Regions from separate parts of the Cedecea sp. NFIX57 genome, predicted to be linked through region 1. Evidence: predicted binding sites of a transcription regulator. Region 1 holds the regulator's gene; each other region holds the start of a gene.
What was found. The regulator PurR, encoded in region 1, represses purine synthesis genes. The targets are predictions, from matches to a motif close to CANGCAAACGTTTGCNTG.

Region 2: the regulator PurR is predicted to act here: its motif matches at 3,956-3,973, upstream of cvpA (colicin V production protein).
Region 3: the regulator PurR is predicted to act here: its motif matches at 3,297-3,314, upstream of purT (formate-dependent phosphoribosylglycinamide formyltransferase).

What each region holds. Positions count from the first base shown of each region.
Region 1 is NZ_FXAS01000026.1:63,329-69,238, reverse strand. It holds gene grxD (monothiol glutaredoxin 4) at 1-14, opposite strand, end outside; gene B9Y90_RS19615 (C40 family peptidase) at 375-1,223, shown strand; gene sodB (superoxide dismutase [Fe]) at 1,396-1,977, shown strand; gene cydH (cytochrome bd-I oxidase subunit CydH) at 2,061-2,150, opposite strand; gene purR (HTH-type transcriptional repressor PurR) at 2,443-3,468, shown strand; gene punR (DNA-binding transcriptional activator PunR) at 3,465-4,403, opposite strand; gene punC (purine nucleoside transporter PunC) at 4,518-5,720, shown strand.
Region 2 is NZ_FXAS01000001.1:117,846-123,755, forward strand. It holds gene B9Y90_RS00595 (DedA family protein) at 1-577, shown strand, start outside; gene accD (acetyl-CoA carboxylase, carboxyltransferase subunit beta) at 716-1,636, shown strand; gene folC (bifunctional tetrahydrofolate synthase/dihydrofolate synthase) at 1,701-2,969, shown strand; gene dedD (cell division protein DedD) at 2,959-3,675, shown strand; gene cvpA (colicin V production protein) at 4,031-4,516, shown strand; gene purF (amidophosphoribosyltransferase) at 4,555-5,910, shown strand, end outside.
Region 3 is NZ_FXAS01000002.1:249,733-255,642, forward strand. It holds gene ptrB (oligopeptidase B) at 1-1,946, opposite strand, end outside; gene B9Y90_RS02585 (tellurite resistance TerB family protein) at 2,071-2,745, opposite strand; gene B9Y90_RS02590 (YebG family protein) at 2,868-3,218, opposite strand; gene purT (formate-dependent phosphoribosylglycinamide formyltransferase) at 3,355-4,533, shown strand; gene kdgA (bifunctional 4-hydroxy-2-oxoglutarate aldolase/2-dehydro-3-deoxy-phosphogluconate aldolase) at 4,599-5,240, opposite strand; gene edd (phosphogluconate dehydratase) at 5,294-5,910, opposite strand, start outside.

The DNA of each region.
Region 1 (5,910 bases):
TCAATAGTGCTCATTGTCTTGCTTCCTCAAACCTTGATACGGCAATAGTCTGCCATTGTAGCCAGTTGCACCCCGGGCAGAAAACACCATTTTTACCAGGGTTTTTCTTCTACCCTCGACGCGCAAACATGCTTTAAGAATAACACTTTTACGACGTGCGAAAATGAGCAATTTGCTTCATTCGAGATCAATTAAACAGCGGATAACTCCCGAGAATGGTTAATTTTTTAGCTATAGCTTCCACTTTTGAGCGTTAAATAGTATTTGCCTATTAACATTATCGGCTTTTTTGCATTAGAATCGTCGGGTTTCGCAAAAATCATACGCAGGCATGATGGTTAGCATCTTGCCTTCATTTATCAGGGGATTGACGAGTGGCGCGGATAACTAAAATCTCTATCACGCTATGTGCTCTGCTATTTGCTTTGCCCTATACACCTTTGGCACAGGCGTCTGAGCACGTCCGCCATCCTGTTGCACAAAAAGGCCATCCGGCAAAGACAACAACCAGTAAAAGCAACAAGGGTAAAGAGAAAGCAAAACCGAAGGTCAGCACAGCCTCCACCAAAAAGAAGTCCGGTAAAAAAGACGCCTCGCCGGCAAAAGCCAAAGTGGCTAAACGCACCACCACAGGCAAAAGCAGCACCCTCGCTAAAACCAGCAGTAAAAAAACCTCGCAGAAATTAGCCGTACAGCCAGCCTCCGCTACCGTTGCCTACACTGAAAAATGCACCCATCGTAAAGGGCATAAAAAGCAGTGCGTTAAGGTGAAGTCGGAAAAAAATCTGACCATCGCGCAGGCGCATAAAGTGCGCGTGCAGAAAGCGCAAAAAACGGCCATGAACAAGCTGATGGGGCAAATTGGTAAACCGTATCGCTGGGGTGGCACTTCCCCGCGCACCGGTTTCGACTGCAGCGGGCTGATTTATTACGCCTATAAAGATCTGGTCAATATCCGTATTCCGCGTACCGCCAACGAAATGTATCACCTGCGTGATGCCTCTTCCGTTGACCGCGGTGAACTGGAAAGCGGCGACCTGGTGTTCTTCCGTACCCAGGGCCGTGGCACCGCCGATCACGTTGGTGTCTACGTCGGCAACGGGAAGTTTATTCAGTCCCCGCGCAGCGGTCGCGATATTCAGATCACCTCCCTCAGCGAAGATTACTGGCAGCGCCACTACGTGGGTGCTCGCCGGGTGATGACGCCGAAAACTATTCGTTAATCTTCTCCGCGCCCTTTAGGACTAATAAAACTGATTAAAATGTTAACAGCCCGGCAACGGGCTGTTTTATTTTGTTGTTTCATTTGGCTTTTTCACTCAGCTGTAATTTGCTAACCTTATAACTACACAAATTGTAGTTATATTGTGAAACAAAATAACAAGGAGTGAAGCCATGTCGTTCGAACTACCCGCCCTGCCCTATGCCAAAGATGCGCTGGCACCGCATATTTCAGCCGAAACCCTCGAATACCATTACGGCAAACATCACCAGACCTACGTCACTAACCTGAATAATCTGATCAAAGGCAGCCCGTTTGAAGGCAAAACGCTGGAAGAGATTGTGAAAGGATCTGACGGCGGGATCTTCAATAACGCGGCTCAGGTCTGGAACCACACGTTCTACTGGCACTGCCTGGCGCCGAATGCCGGCGGGGAGCCGACCGGTGACGTGCTGGCCGCCATCAATCACGCCTTTGGCAGCGTGGAAGCCTTTAAAAAGCAGTTCACCGAAGCGGCCATCAAAAACTTTGGCTCCGGCTGGACCTGGCTTGTGAAAAATAGCGACGGCAGCCTGGCTATCGTCTCGACCTCTAACGCAGGCACCCCGCTCACAACCGGAGCAAAACCGCTGCTGACCGTGGACGTGTGGGAACACGCTTACTACATCGACTACCGCAACGCGCGCCCGGTCTATCTCGACCATTTCTGGGCGCTGGTCAACTGGGAATTTGTTGCGCAAAACCTGGCGGGCTGATGTTTAGCGGTTAAATACGAAGGAGGGAAGCAACGCTTTTCTTCTGTTTAAGAGAAGGGCCGCTTTTCGCGGCCCTTTGTAAATCAGTGCAGAACGGCAGTAAGCGCCCCGGCAACAATCAGACTCAGCACGATAACCGTCGTCACCACGGAAAACTTCAGATCGGTACTCATCGTAAGCTCCTTTTATTTCCCTACAAAGTGTATGTGGGGTGATTTTCCCACAATTAGCGATAAAAATCCTGCTGGATTTGCACAGATATCGGTTTTCCCTCTTCCACTTTGCCCCGGGATAAGCCAAAATCCTTCGCTAATTTACCGCGTATCGCCCGGCAACGCCCTCCTCCCGCTGTATGTCGCATCCCCGACAGGCCTGCAACCAACGTGTTGCCCCAGGAGTTAGCGAAGGCAAACGTTTAACACATGAGTTATCAGGAGTTTACGATATGGTCTGGAGTGACATCTAATGGCAACGATTAAGGACGTAGCGAAGCGCGCAAACGTTTCCACCACCACTGTGTCACATGTCATTAACAAGACCCGTTTTGTGGCGGAAGAGACGCGCAACGCCGTCTGGGCGGCCATCAAAGAGCTGCACTATTCGCCGAGCGCCGTGGCGCGCAGCCTGAAGGTCAACCACACCAAATCTATCGGCCTGCTCGCCACCTCAAGCGAAGCCCCTTATTTTGCGGAAATTATTGAATCCGTTGAGAACAGCTGTTTCGCCAAGGGCTACACCCTGATTCTGGGCAACGCGCACAATAACTTTGAAAAGCAGCGCGCGTACCTGTCCATGATGGCGCAAAAGCGCGTAGACGGACTGCTGGTCATGTGCTCCGAATACCCTGATACGCTGCTTTCAACCCTGGAAGAGTACCGCCATATTCCTATGGTAGTGATGGACTGGGGCGAAGCTCGTGCCGACTTTACCGACTCCGTAGTTGATAACGCCTTCCACGGCGGCTACCTCGCAGGCCGCTACCTGATTGAACGTGGCCATCGCGATATCGGTGCTATCCCGGGTCAGCTGGAGCGTAACACCGGCGGCGGCCGCCATGCAGGGTTCCTGAAGGCGCTTGAAGAAGCCAATATCAAAGTGCCGGATAACTGGGTGGTTCAGGGTGATTTCGAACCAGAGTCCGGTTACCGCGCCATGCAGCAACTGCTTAATCAACCGCATCGCCCTACTGCCGTTTTCTGCGGCGGCGATATTATGGCGATGGGTGCTATTTGCGCCGCGGACGAAATGGGGCTGCGCGTGCCGCAGGACATTTCTATCATCGGCTACGATAACGTGCGCAACGCCCGCTATTTCTCTCCGGCGCTGACCACTATCCACCAGCCGAAAGAGCGCCTGGGCGAAACGGCCTTTAACATGCTGCTCGACCGCATCATTAATAAGCGCGAAGAGTCGCAGACGATTGAAGTCCATCCGCGTCTGATTGAACGCCGCTCGGTGGCCGACGGCCCGTTCCGCGATTACCGCCGCTAAGCCTCTTCGGGAGCCGGAAGTATGTTACCCGGCTCCTGCAGCCACTCCTGATTCATCGTCTCACTGTCGCCCAAATAATCCAGCAACCAGCTCAGCGCGGGCGAGGCATCATCTTGCCGCCACGTCAGGCAGCAGGCCGCGTCCGGGAACGGGTTTTCCAGCGTTAACTCCTTCCAGTCGCCCCTGACGAGCCACGGCTGGGCAATGTGCGTCGGCACCATGCCAATGCATAATCCTGCCATCAGGCAATCCGCCCCGGACGCCCAGTCCGGCACCACCACCCGGCGCTGGTTGTCCAGCAGCCAGGTAATACGCTTGGGCAGAGAACGGGATGTGTCTTCCAGCACAAGGGACGGCCAGGGACGAATGTCGTCATCCAGAATAATACCTTCCCGTTGCGCAAGCGGATGAGCGGCAGACACCACGCAGCGCCAGCTAAGCGCGCCCATGTCCCGAAACGCATAGCGCCCCCCGACCGGGATCGCCTGCGTGGCGCCAATCGCCGCCTCAACCCGTCCGTCCGCCAGCGCGTCCCACACGCCATTGAACACTTCCTGAGAAATGCGTAATTCGATATCCGGAAAATGACGATAAAAATCCAGCACCAGCTGGCGGGTACGTTCAGGTTTAACAATATTGTCTACCGCAATGGACAAGTGCCCGCGCCAGCCGTTAGCTATCTGCTGACACTGCTGGCGCGTTGCCATCATTTTTTTGATAACAGACCGACCTTCCTTGAGAAAAAACGCCCCGGCGGCGGTCAACTCAACGTCCCGGTGACGCCGTTCAAACAGCGGCACGGCCAGCCACTCTTCAAGCTGACGCACCGTGTAGCTGATGGCAGAGGGCACGCGATGCAGCTCCTGGGCCGCGCCACTAAAGCTGCCGTTTCGAGCCACAGCATCAACCACTTCCAGTGAATATTCAGACCACATGTTTTTGCCTGCAAAAAATTTGAATTCAACTCGCAAATATTAGCGTTTCACAAGCGGTTTTGCACTCCGTAGACTCCTGCCCCGTTAACCTGCTATCAAAATCAAGAGTGAAATATGCAACCATCAAAGGGATTTCTTATCTGGCTCGCGGGGTTGAGCGTGCTGGGCTTCCTGGCCACCGACATGTACCTGCCCGCCTTCGCCGCCATTCAACAAGATCTGGGCACCACCGCCTCTGCGGTAAGCGCCAGCCTGAGCCTGTTCCTCGCCGGCTTTGCTTTTGCCCAGTTGATGTGGGGCCCGCTTTCCGACCGCTTCGGGAGAAAACCCGTGCTGTTGATTGGCCTGGCTATGTTTGCCATCGGCTGTATCGGCATGCTTTGGGTGCAGGATGCCACCACACTGCTGGTGCTGCGCTTTATTCAGGCCGTGGGCGTCTGTTCGGCAGCCGTTAGCTGGCAGGCTTTGGTGACTGACTATTACCCCGCCAACCGTGCTGGTCGCATTTTTGCCACCATCATGCCGCTGGTCGGGCTTTCCCCGGCGCTGGCCCCGCTGCTAGGCAGCTGGCTGCTGAACCATTTTGAATGGCAGGCGATTTTCGCCGTGCTGTTTGCTGTCGCTTTGCTGTTGATGATCCCTACGCTGCGCCTCAAGCCCCGGACGCAGCACCACGAGCAAACTGAGGACAATAAGGTCAGCTTCTTCTCTTTATTACGTTCCCGCGTTTACGGCGGCAACGTACTGATTTACGCCGCCTGCTCAGCCAGCTTTTTCGCCTGGCTCACCGGCTCGCCGTTTATCCTGAATGAGATGGGTTACAGCCCAGCGGCAATTGGCCTGAGCTATATGCCGCAAACGGTCGCCTTCCTGATCGGCGGCTATGGCTGCCGCAGCGCGCTGCAAAAGTGGAACGGCAAACAGCTGCTGCCGTGGCTGCTGACCTTGTATGCTCTGAGCGTGGTAGCAACCTGGGGTGTGGCGGTGAGCGGACATGCTAACCTGACGCTACTGCTTATTCCGTTTTGCGTGATGGCCGCGGCGAACGGTGCCATCTACCCTATTGTGGTAGCCTCGGCCCTGCTGCCTTTCCCACAGGCAACCGGGAAAGCCGCAGCGCTGCAAAACACTCTGCAGCTTGGGCTTTGCTTCCTGGCAAGCTTAATGGTTTCCTGGCTGGTGACGACTCCACTGCTGACCACCACCAGCGTGATGCTGGCAACAATTCTGCTTGCCGGTCTGGGTTATGCCCTGCAGCACTCGGCCCGTCATGAAGCACAAAGCAAGGGCCACAGCGAGTTGTCCAGCGCACAGTAACCTAGATGATAATGTGAATGTTGTGTGATTAGCTTGCTAACAATATTTCATTGAACACTCAATTAAACGGGCTTATAGTAATTGCGGTTCTACTATAAGCCTTATCAATTTTATTTTTGCGGAAGCCGGAGCGCTTCCGTTTTTCCATGGATGGCCTTTCAGTAAGGGAGAATCCCCCCTTTCTCTGTTC
Region 2 (5,910 bases), on a different contig from region 1:
GGTTTACGCTATTCTGTTCCTGATTTTGTTCTGCGAAACCGGGCTGGTGGTGACGCCGTTCTTACCGGGTGATTCACTGCTGTTTGTGGCGGGTGCGCTGGCGTCGCTGGAAACCAACGACCTTAACGTGCATTACATGGTCATTTTGATGGTGATTGCCGCCATCATCGGCGATGCGGTGAACTACACTATCGGGCGGCTGTTTGGCGAGAAGTTGTTCAGTAATCCGAATTCCAAAATCTTCCGCCGCAGTTATCTCGATAAAACTCACGCATTTTACGAGCGTTACGGCGGAAAAACGATTATCCTCGCGCGCTTCGTGCCGATTGTGCGAACCTTCGCACCGTTTGTCGCCGGGATGGGGCATATGTCCTATCGCCATTTTGCGATCTATAACGTCGTCGGCGCACTGCTGTGGGTCTTGCTGTTCACCTACGCGGGCTACCTGTTCGGTAACCTGCCGGTGGTACAGGAAAACCTGAAGCTGCTGATTGTGGCAATTATCGTGGTGTCGATACTGCCTGGCGTGGTGGAGGTTATCCGCCACAAACGCGCGGCGTCGCGGCAGTCAAAATAATACGTGGCAGCGGTTCGACCACTTTTTTATCCAAAGTCGCGGGCCGTTGTGTTTTAATGAGCACCATTTATGGTCTGGGGCAGGGAAAACTGCCGCAGAAAAGCTGGTATCGACCAGGTTCAAGCAGAAAGGTCATCAATGAGCTGGATTGAACGAATTCTCAATAAGAGCAATATTACTCCCACCCGCAAGGCGAGCATCCCTGAAGGGGTGTGGACCAAGTGCGACAGCTGCGGCCAGGTCCTGTACCGCGCCGAGCTGGAACGCAATCTTGGCGTCTGCCCTAAGTGCGATCACCACATGCGTATGTCGGCCCGCGATCGCCTGCATAGCCTGTTAGATGAAGGCACAATGGTGGAATTGGGGAGCGAGCTTGAGCCAAAAGATTTGCTGAAGTTCCGTGACTCCAAGAAGTACAAAGATCGTCTGGTTAGCGCACAGAAAGAGACCGGCGAGAAAGACGCGCTGGTTGTCATGAAAGGCACCCTGCACGGTATGCCAGTTGTGGCTGCGGCCTTCGAGTTCGCCTTTATGGGCGGTTCAATGGGCTCCGTAGTTGGCGCGCGTTTTGTTCGTGCCGTTGAGCAGGCGCTGGAAGACAACTGCCCGATGGTCTGCTTCTCCGCTTCCGGCGGGGCGCGTATGCAGGAAGCGCTGATGTCGCTGATGCAGATGGCGAAAACCAGCGCTGCGCTGGCAAAAATGCAGGAACGCGGTCTGCCATACATCTCCGTGCTGACTGACCCAACCATGGGCGGCGTTTCCGCAAGCTTCGCGATGCTGGGTGACCTGAACATCGCCGAGCCGAAAGCGCTGATTGGCTTTGCTGGTCCACGCGTTATTGAGCAGACCGTTCGTGAGAAACTGCCGCCGGGCTTCCAGCGCAGTGAGTTCCTGATCGAAAAAGGTGCTATCGACATGATCGTTCGTCGTCCGGAAATGCGCCTGAAACTGGCGAGCATTCTGGCGAAGTTTATGAATCTGCCGGCGCCAAATCCGGAAGCCCCGCGTGAACCGATTGTGGTTCCGCCAGCACCGGAACAGGGTCAAGAGGCCTGATTCGCAACTAAGGGCAGGCCAGCAGGTTCTGCCCTTTTCTTTATGTGCATGTTAAGTGGGCATCATGGACAAAGACCTTATTCCTCAAGCCACGTCGCCCCTGGCCACGTGGCTTTGCTATCTTGAAAACCTTCATTCCACCACTATCGATATGGGCCTTGAGCGCATCAGCAACGTTGCGCGCAAGCTCGATGTCCTGAAACCTGCGCCTACTGTTTTCACCGTGGCGGGTACGAACGGGAAAGGCACAACCTGCCGTACGCTTGAAACCGTGCTGATGGCCGATGGCTATCGCGTAGGGGTTTATAGTTCCCCGCATCTGGTGCGTTACACCGAGCGCGTTCGCATTCAGGGCGAAGAGTTGCCTGAAGGCCTGCATACCGCTTCGTTTGCCGAAATAGAGGCCGCTCGCGAAGATATTTCCTTAACTTATTTTGAATACGGAACGCTCTCGGCCTTGCTATTGTTTAAACAGCAGGCGGTAGACGTGGTAATTCTTGAGGTCGGCCTTGGCGGGCGTCTGGATGCCACCAATATTGTGGATTCCGATGTGGCCGTGGTGACCAGCATCGCGCTCGATCACACCGACTGGCTTGGCCCGGATCGTGAGAGCATTGGCCGCGAAAAAGCCGGCGTTTTCCGTCGAGATAATCCGGCGATTGTGGGTGAGCCGGATATGCCGCAGACAATTGCCGATGTGGCGCGGGAGAAGGGCGCACAGCTAATGCGTCGCGGCGTTGACTGGGATTATGAGGTGAGTGCCACTGGCTGGACATTCCGGGACGGACATGGCGAGCTGAAAAACCTGCCGCTGCCGTTGGTTCCTCAGCCCAATGCCGCCACGGCGCTGGCTGCTTTACGTGCCAGCAAACTGAACGTGAGTGAAAACGCGATACGCTATGGCATTGAGCATGCCACGCTGCCGGGGCGCTTCCAGATTGTGTCTCAGGCACCACGCGTGATTCTTGATGTTGCCCATAATCCTCATGCGGCGGCTTATCTTGCGGGTCGCCTGGCAGTGTTACCAAAACAGGGACGCGTGCTGGCGGTGATTGGCATGCTACACGATAAAGACATAGCCGGAACGCTTGCCTGTTTGTCGCCTCAGGTCGATAGCTGGTATTGTGCTCCGCTGGAAGGGCCGCGAGGCGCAAGCGCAGAGCAGCTTATGGCTCATCTTGGTCACGGCAGAACATTTGCAACCGTGGCGGATGCATGGCATGCAGCCATGGCGGAAGCGACGGCCGAAGATACCGTGCTGGTGTGTGGTTCGTTCCACACGGTGGCCCATGTAATGGAAGTACTGGACGCGGGGAGAGCAGGTGGCGAGTAAGTTTCAAAACCGATTAGTCGGAACCATTATTCTGGTCGCACTGGGCGTTATTGTGCTGCCGGGTCTGTTGGACGGGCAGAAAAAACATTATCAGGACGAGTTCGCCGCCATTCCTTTGGTGCCAAAACCAGGGGACAGTGACGAGCCAGATATGCTGCCAGCGGCTACTCAGGCTCTGCCAGCGCAGCCGCCGGAAGGCGCGGCGGAAGAGGTAAGGGCGGGCGCTTCGGTACCGCCAGGGCTGAACAGCGGGGCTATCCCGAATGAAGGCTCGGCGGGCGTTGACGAAGTGCCTGTCGCGCGCGAACAGCCTAAGCCGCAGCCCGTGCAGGAAAAACCAAAGCCTAAGCCGGTGGAAAAACCGCAGCCTAAACCTGCCGCCAATGATAACACCGGGCAGCAGCTTGCCATGGCCTCAGAACAACCGACGAAGACGGAAAAACCAGCCGACAAAGCACCGACCGGGCAAGCCTATGTGGTGCAGCTTGGCGCATTGAAAAATGCGGACAAAGTGAATGAAATTGTTGGTAAACTGCGCGGGGCCGGGTTCAAGGTTTACACCTCGCCGACCACGCCTGTGCAGGGGAAAATTACCCGTATTCTGGTCGGGCCGGATGCCTCGAAGGATAAGCTGAAGTCTTCGCTGGGCGAGCTGAATTCGCTTTCTGGCCTGAACGGCGTGGTGATGAATTACTCGCCGCGCTAGTGGCCTGACCCTCACCCCGGCCCTCTCCCTGGAAGGGAGAGGGGGAAAGAGATTGCACTGAGCTATTCCCTCACCCCTTTTGGGAGAGGGTTCGGGTGAAGGGAAAAATATCGCACCATGCTGTTCCCTCGCCCCTCTGGGGAGAGGGTTAGGGTGAGGGGAAAAACGACGGCACATCGTCGCTTCTCTCCACTGGAGTGAAGGCAAAACAGGCACTTTTTTAATGGCGTTGATGCTTTTTTCAACGCCATTATTTATTTACGCGGGGGAAGGAAATCCCTACGCAAACGTTTTCTTTTTCTGTTAGAATTCGCCCCGAACTGGACGTCAGGGCAATTTATCACGAGATTTTTTCATGGTCTGGATAGATTACGCCATCATTGCGGTTATCGGTTTTTCTTGTCTGGTAAGCGTAATACGTGGGTTTGTGAAGGAAGCGTTATCGCTTGTGACCTGGGGATGTGCTTTCTTTGTCGCCAGTCATTACTACACTTATCTGTCAGTCTGGTTCACTGGCTTTGAAGACGAACTGGTACGTAATGGGATAGCTATCGCGGTGCTGTTTATCGCGACGCTGATTGTCGGTGCGATAGTCAATTATGTGATTAGCGCACTGGTGCAAAAAACCGGCCTGTCGGGTACAGACAGGGTGTTGGGGATCTGCTTTGGCGCCTTGCGTGGCGTACTGATCGTCTCCGCCATTCTGTTCTTCCTGGATACCTTTACCGGTTTTTCAAAAAGCGATGACTGGCAAAAGTCGCAGCTTATCCCGCAATTCAGTTTCATCATCAGATGGTTCTTTGACTATCTGCAAAGCTCGTCAAGTTTCTTGCCCCGCTAATCGTAGCGGGGGGTGTGGCTTAATGAGGAAAAGACAACATGTGCGGTATTGTCGGTATCGCCGGTTTCATGCCGGTAAACCAGTCGATTTATGATGCGTTAACGGTGCTTCAGCACCGTGGCCAGGATGCCGCAGGCATCGTCACCATCGACGCGTTAAATTGCTTCCGTCTGCGTAAAGCGAATGGCCTGGTGAGCGATGTGTTTGAAGCCCGTCACATGCAGCGTCTGCAGGGGAATATGGGTATTGGCCACGTGCGTTACCCCACCGCCGGCAGTTCCAGCGCTTCTGAAGCTCAGCCTTTCTACGTCAACTCGCCTTACGGGATTACGCTGGCGCATAACGGTAATCTGACCAATGCCCACGAGCTGCGCAAAAAGCTGTTTGAAGAAAAGCGCCGCCACATTAACACCACCTCTGATTCTGAAATCCTGCTCAATATCTTTGCCAGTGAGCTGGATAACTTCCGTCATTATCCGCTGGAAGCCGACAACATTTTTGCCGCTATCGCAGCCACTAACCGCCAGATTCGCGGCGCTTACGCCTGCGTAGCGATGATTATCGGCCACGGCATGGTCGCCTTCCGCGACCCGAACGGTATCCGCCCGCTGGTGATCGGCAAACGCGATCTGGGCGATGGCCGCACCGAATACATGGTAGCCTCCGAGAGCGTGGCGCTGGACACCCTGGGCTTTGAATTCCTGCGTGATATCGCGCCGGGCGAAGCGGTCTACATTACCGAGAAAGGCCAGCTGTTCACCCGCCAGTGCGCCGACAACCCGGTCAGCAATCCTTGCCTGTTCGAGTACGTGTACTTTGCTCGCCCGGACTCCTTTATCGACAAGATCTCCGTCTACAGCGCGCGCGTTGAGATGGGTAAAAAACTTGGCGAGAAAATTGCCCGCGAATGGGAAGACCTGGATATCGACGTGGTCATTCCGATTCCAGAAACCTCCTGCGACATCGCGCTGGAAATCGCCCGCATTCTTGAGAAACCGTACCGCCAGGGGTTTGTGAAAAACCGCTACGTGGGCCGCACGTTTATCATGCCGGGCCAGCAGCTGCGCCGTAAATCCGTGCGCCGTAAGCTGAACGCCAACCGCGCTGAATTCCGCGACAAGAACGTGCTGCTGGTGGATGACTCCATCGTGCGTGGCACCACCTCGGAGCAGATTATCGAGATGGCGCGTGAAGCTGGGGCCAAAAAAGTTTACCTGGCATCTGCGGCGCCGGAAATTCGCTTCCCTAACGTGTACGGCATCGACATGCCAAGCGCCAATGAGCTGATTGCTCACGGTCGCGAAGTGGATGAAATTCGCCAGATCATCGGCGCCGACGGCCTGATTTTCCAGGATCTGGACGATCTGATCGAAGCGGTACGCGTGGAAAACCCG
Region 3 (5,910 bases), on a different contig from region 1:
TCCATGTCGGTACAAAGCAGCAACAAGGTCTCATCCCGCTTATAGTCGCGTAATTTGGCAACCCATTTAGCCGGCTCCCAATACTGCACCTGTGAATCATGCAGCCCGGTAGTCACCAGCAGATGGGGATAAGCCTGCTCGCGAACCTGGTCGTAAGGGCTGTATTGCTTCATGTAGCGGTAATACTCTTCGTCCTGGGGGTTGCCCCACTCTTCAAACTCTCCGGTGGTGAGCGGAATCGACTCATCCAGCATCGTTGTCACCACATCAACAAACGGCACCTGAGCCACCACGCCGTGAAATAACTCAGGGCGCAGGTTGATAGCTGCTCCCATCAGCATCCCACCCGCGCTGCCGCCCATCCCATAAAGCAGTTTAGGATCGCCATATTCCTGCCTGAGCAGCTCGTCGCACACGTCCAGATAGTCGTGAAAGGTATTCATCTTTTTCAGGTATTTACCGTCTTCATACCATTGTTGCCCCAGTTCACCGCCTCCGCGTACGTGAGCAATAGCGAAGACAAAACCTCTGTCCAGCAGGCTCAAACGGCTGCTGCTAAAGTCCGCATCCATACTGCTGCCATAGGATCCATAGCCATAGACCAACAGAGGACTTTTGCCCCGGCGAAAGTGTTTCCGGTGATAAACCAGCGACACCGGAACCTGAACGCCATCCCGCGCCGTCACCCACAGATGCTCGCTGCGGTAATTGTTAGCGTCAAAACCGGCAACCTGGGTTTGCTTGATAACCCGGCGCTCACCGCTGTCCATATCCAGTTCGAAAAGCGTATCCGGCGTGGTCATCGAAGAATAGCCGTAGCGTAAATGCGAGGTCTCCGGCTCAGGGTTGTAGCCAAGCCAGGTAACATAGGCTGGATCGTCAAAAGCGATGCCCGTGGACTCACGCGTATGGCGATTAATCTGACGCAGGCTGGTCAACCCCTGCTGGCGCTCGGCAACCACCAGCCAGTCGCGGAACAGCGTAAAGTCTTCAAGCATGACCTGTTCCCTTGCGGCAATCAGCGTTTCCCATTGTTTTTCGTCCCGCACGACGCAGCGGTAGAGCCCGAAGTTTTTACCGTCTTTGTTGGAACGAATGTAGAACCCATGCTGGTAGTGATCGACAGTGTATTCATGATCTTTCCGGCGCGGGGCAAAAACTTGCGGCTCGGCGTCTGCCAGTTCGGCATCCAATAACAAAGCCTCACTCGTCGTCGCGCTGGCAAGATGGATGACAATAAAATGCTGGGAGGTTGTTTTGTGCACGCTGACGTAAAAAGCGTCATCTTTTTCTTCATACACCAGTTGGTCATCGGCCACCGGGTGACCCAGCGTGTGCCGCCAGACCTGATAAGGCAGTAAGGTTTTGGGATGCTTGCGCACGTAATAAAGCGTGGCGGAGTCATTTGCCCAGACAAAACTGGTCGAGACGTTATCCAAAAGCTCCGGGTACCAGTTTCCGGTTTTCAAATTACGCAAACGAATGCCGAACTGACGGCGAGAGAGATAGTCCTCCGCCAGGGCCATCACGGTATTGTCCGGCGTAATAGCAAACCCGCCCATCGTGTAAAACTCGCTGTGGGCAGCGCGCTGATTGGCATCCAGCAGCACGTCCCACTCGGCCCACTCTTCTCTGACCGCAGATTGCCGCTGATATATCGCGTACTCATTACCCTTTTCATAAACCTGGCGGTAGCGATAGCCGTTCTTCACATAGGGGGCGGAAACATCATGAGGCGGAACGCGAGCGATCATCTCGTTGAGCAATTGATCCTGCAGCGCGCGCTGGCTCTCCATGATCCTTTTACCGTAATCATTTTCCTGCTCGAGGTATTTCAGCACATCGGGATCGGCGCGGTCATCATCCCGCAACCAGTAATAGTTATCCGTGCGGGTATCGCCATGCAGCATCATAGCGTGAGGTATTTTTTTGGCTTTTGGCGGCATCACTTTCATCATTTTCCGTTTAACACCCCGTAAGGGTGGCAAATTCAGCCGGGCTTGCAAGCGGAACATGAAGGATTAAAAGAAAATGCCGGGAGAAACCCGGCACAGGATGATTGCAGGAGGATTAAACCGCGAGCGGTTGTTTTTGCTGCTGAATATCTTGCTCAATACCGGAGCGGACATCCGGCGGTATATTTAGCGCATCGCCCAGAGCGCTCAGATAGCTACGTTCCATAAAGTGATCGATATCGATAGCCGTACAGCTTAGGTAATAAAGCTCGAGCGCTTCTTCCTCGTTTCTCACCCCTTGCGCGAGCTGGTGAGGATCTAACGGCCTGTCGATAGCTCGTTCGACAAGCGCTTTGCCTTCGCCGTCGATGCCGACTTCACGCAGCTGTTGCTCAATAAACTGACGCTCTTTTGCATCAATATGCCCGTCGCTTTTGGCAGCAAAAACCAGCGCGGTAATTAATCTTTCGGTACGAACATCAACCGACGAGTGCGAATGATCATAACCCGCTGATGCAGGCTGATTCTCACGGACGCGTGCCTTGTATTTGTTCCATAACACGCTTCCGGCCACCGCACCGCCGCCGACCAGGAGCGCACTGGTGCCGTATTTTGTTAACAGTTTGCGGGACGACTTACTCGCCAGCAGTAATCCGGCTAATCCGCCCAGCGCCCCCGGCACCAGAAGTTTACCGATCCCTTCAGGGCCATTACCGGCTGCAGGCTGTGAAGATTGAGGGGAAGTAGATTGCCCCAGGAGCGACTGAAGCTGCTGTAACCAGTTATTCATGACGAAACCCTCTGTTGACTTAACTCGTCGAGAGTAGGTCACAGGACGTCAAGAAACGTCGGACAGCGCTAAAGATGGGAAAAGAATCGCGCCGGCTGCCCGGCGCTTACTGCTGCAACGTATCACGCGGCTTTGGTGCGCTTACGTCCGGGGTGCTCGCTGACGTTGTCTTCCGCCGCTGGCGACTGCTCAGCCACAGAAGATTCCACATCTGGCTCAGACTGGCTTACTTCAGGCTCTGGCAGCTTGCCGTTTTTCAGCACCCCCGCCAGCAGATCCTTGTTTTCCGCCATCCACATCGCCAGGGTATCGCTCTGGCCTTCATCCAGCGCAATCGGGCTTTGCTGCAGCCAGTCGCCGAGGACTTCAGCCAGATCCAGCATTTTGTCGTAAGCGTCAGCATCCTTTTTACTGGCAAAGGCCATTTTTTCTTGTCCCTCTCTCACCACAACATATTTAATCTCGACCGCCATTTTGCAGCTCCGCTTTACCTGTTTATTTATCCAGTATATCGATATTCATTTTATCACACAAGCCGGAAAGCCGCTGCCAACGCAAACGTTTTCGTTTATACTTCCACGGTCTTTTTCTTTGTTAAGGCTAAATCACATGTCAACGTTGGGAACTGCTCTGCGCCCGGCAGCTACGCGAGTTATGCTGCTGGGCTCCGGTGAATTGGGTAAAGAAGTGGCCATTGAGTGTCAGCGCCTCGGGGTCGAAGTTATCGCCGTCGATCGCTATGCAAATGCACCAGCGATGCACGTCGCGCACCGCAGCCACGTGATTAACATGCTGGATGCCGCAGCGCTAAAAGCGCTTGTCGCCGCCGAAATGCCCGATTATATCGTTCCTGAAATTGAAGCCATTGCTACCGATGCCCTGCTGGAGCTTGAAGCCCAGGGCCAGCGCGTGGTGCCGTGCGCCCGCGCCACCAAACTCACCATGAACCGCGAAGGGATCCGCCGCCTGGCCGCAGAAGAACTTCAATTGCCCACTTCCAGCTACCGCTTCGCCGACAGTGAAGACGCTTTCCGCCAGGCCGTGCAGGAAATTGGTTTGCCGTGCATCGTTAAACCGGTGATGAGCTCCTCCGGCAAAGGTCAAAGTTTCATCCGCACCGCAGATCAATTGGCTAAAGCCTGGGAATACGCACAGCTTGGCGGACGGGCTGGCAAAGGCCGCGTCATCGTCGAAGGCGTGGTCAATTTTGATTTTGAAATCACCCTGCTAACCATCAGTGCCGTTGATGGCGTGCATTTCTGCGCACCTATCGGCCACCGTCAGGAGGATGGCGACTACCGTGAGTCCTGGCAGCCGCAGCAGATGAGCGACATCGCGCTGGCAAAATCGAAAGAGATTGCTGAAAAAGTGGTTACCGCCCTGGGCGGCCACGGCCTGTTCGGCGTTGAGCTGTTTGTCTGCGGCGATGAGGTGATTTTCAGTGAAGTCTCCCCTCGCCCGCATGACACCGGCATGGTGACGTTGATTTCGCAGGATCTGTCTGAGTTTGCCCTGCACGTTCGCGCCTTCCTCGGCCTGCCCATCGGTGACATTCGTCAGTATGGCCCTGCTGCATCGGCGGTGATCCTGCCAGAGCTGCATAGCGACAACGTCAAGTTCAGCAATGTAGGCGCTGCGCTGGGCGGCGGTTTACAGGTTCGCCTGTTTGGTAAGCCGGAGATCGCAGGTAAACGCCGTATGGGCGTGGCGTTGGCTACCGGGAATAGCGTCGATGAGGCAGTTTCCAGAGCCGTGGCGTCAGCTGCACAGGTAAAAATTGAAGGATAAAAAAATCGCCCTCAAATGAGAGCGACTGAATCATTAGGCCCGCGTACTGCGGGCTTTTTTATGGCTTACAGCTTAGCGCCTTCCACCGCTTCGCGGGCAAGCTTAGTGATGCGGTCATAATCGCCCGCTTCCAGCGCATCCGCCGGCACCAGCCATGAACCGCCGATGCACAGCACGCTTTTCAGCGCCAGGTAATCGCGGTAGTTAGCCGGAGAGATGCCGCCGGTTGGGCAGAAACGTACCTGAGAGAACGGCCCGGCAATGGCCTGCAGCGCTTTAGTGCCACCGTTAGCTTCTGCCGGGAAGAATTTGAACTCTTTCAGGCCGTAGTCCATCCCCAGCATCAGTTCTGAAACGGTGCTGATGCCTGGGATCAAAGGAATAGTGCCTTCCGTCGCGGCTTTCAGCAGCGGCTCGGTCAGGCCCGGGCTGATGGCGAACTGCGCGCCCGCTTCGGTCACTTCCGCAAGCTGCTGTGGGTTCAACACGGTACCCGCGCCGATAATCGCTTCAGGCACTTCTTTTGCAATCGCACGAATGGCATCGATAGCACAAGCTGTACGCAGCGTGACTTCCAGCACGCGGACGCCACCGGCTACCAGGGCTTTCGCCATCGGCACAGCATGTTCCAGCTTGTTAACAACAATGACCGGCACAACCGGGCCAGTTTTCAGGATTTGTTCTGCCGTAGTTTTCCAATTTTTCATCTGAGCGCCTCTTAGCCACTTTTAATCTGTTCCGGGGCAGTGCTGCCACGGGCTTAAAATTTAATGCAGGTTGCGCCTTGTTCAGCGCCCGAAAGCTGTTCGCGCAATGCGCCAAATAACTCCCGACCGGTCCCTACGCGCTCGGCGCTGAGATCCGGGTGATAAGCAGTGCGTGCCGCAAGTACGGCTTCATCGACCAGCAATGTCAGCTCGCCCGTTTGGCCGTTGACGCGAATCATGTCGCCATCCTGCACCTTCGCCAGCAACCCGCCGTCATATGCTTCCGGGGTAACATGGATTGCGGAAGGCACCTTCCCAGAGGCACCGGACAGTCTTCCATCTGTCACCAGAGCAATTTTGAAACAGCGGTCCAATAATACTCCAAGCGGTGGCATAAGTTTATGCAATTCTGGCATGCCGTTCGCTTTTGGCCCCTGATGGCGGACGACAACAACGCAATCACGGTCCAGTTTGCCTGCTTCAAAAGCGGGCAATACGTCATGCTGACTTTCAAAAATCACCGCCGGGGCTTCAATAACCTGATTTTCTACCGGTACCGCTGACGTTTTCATCACCGCCCGGCCCAGATTCCCGCTCAGCACTTTAGTTCCGCCATGGCGGGAGAACGGTTTTTCCATGGTGGCAATAACGTCACTGTCCAGTGGCTCGC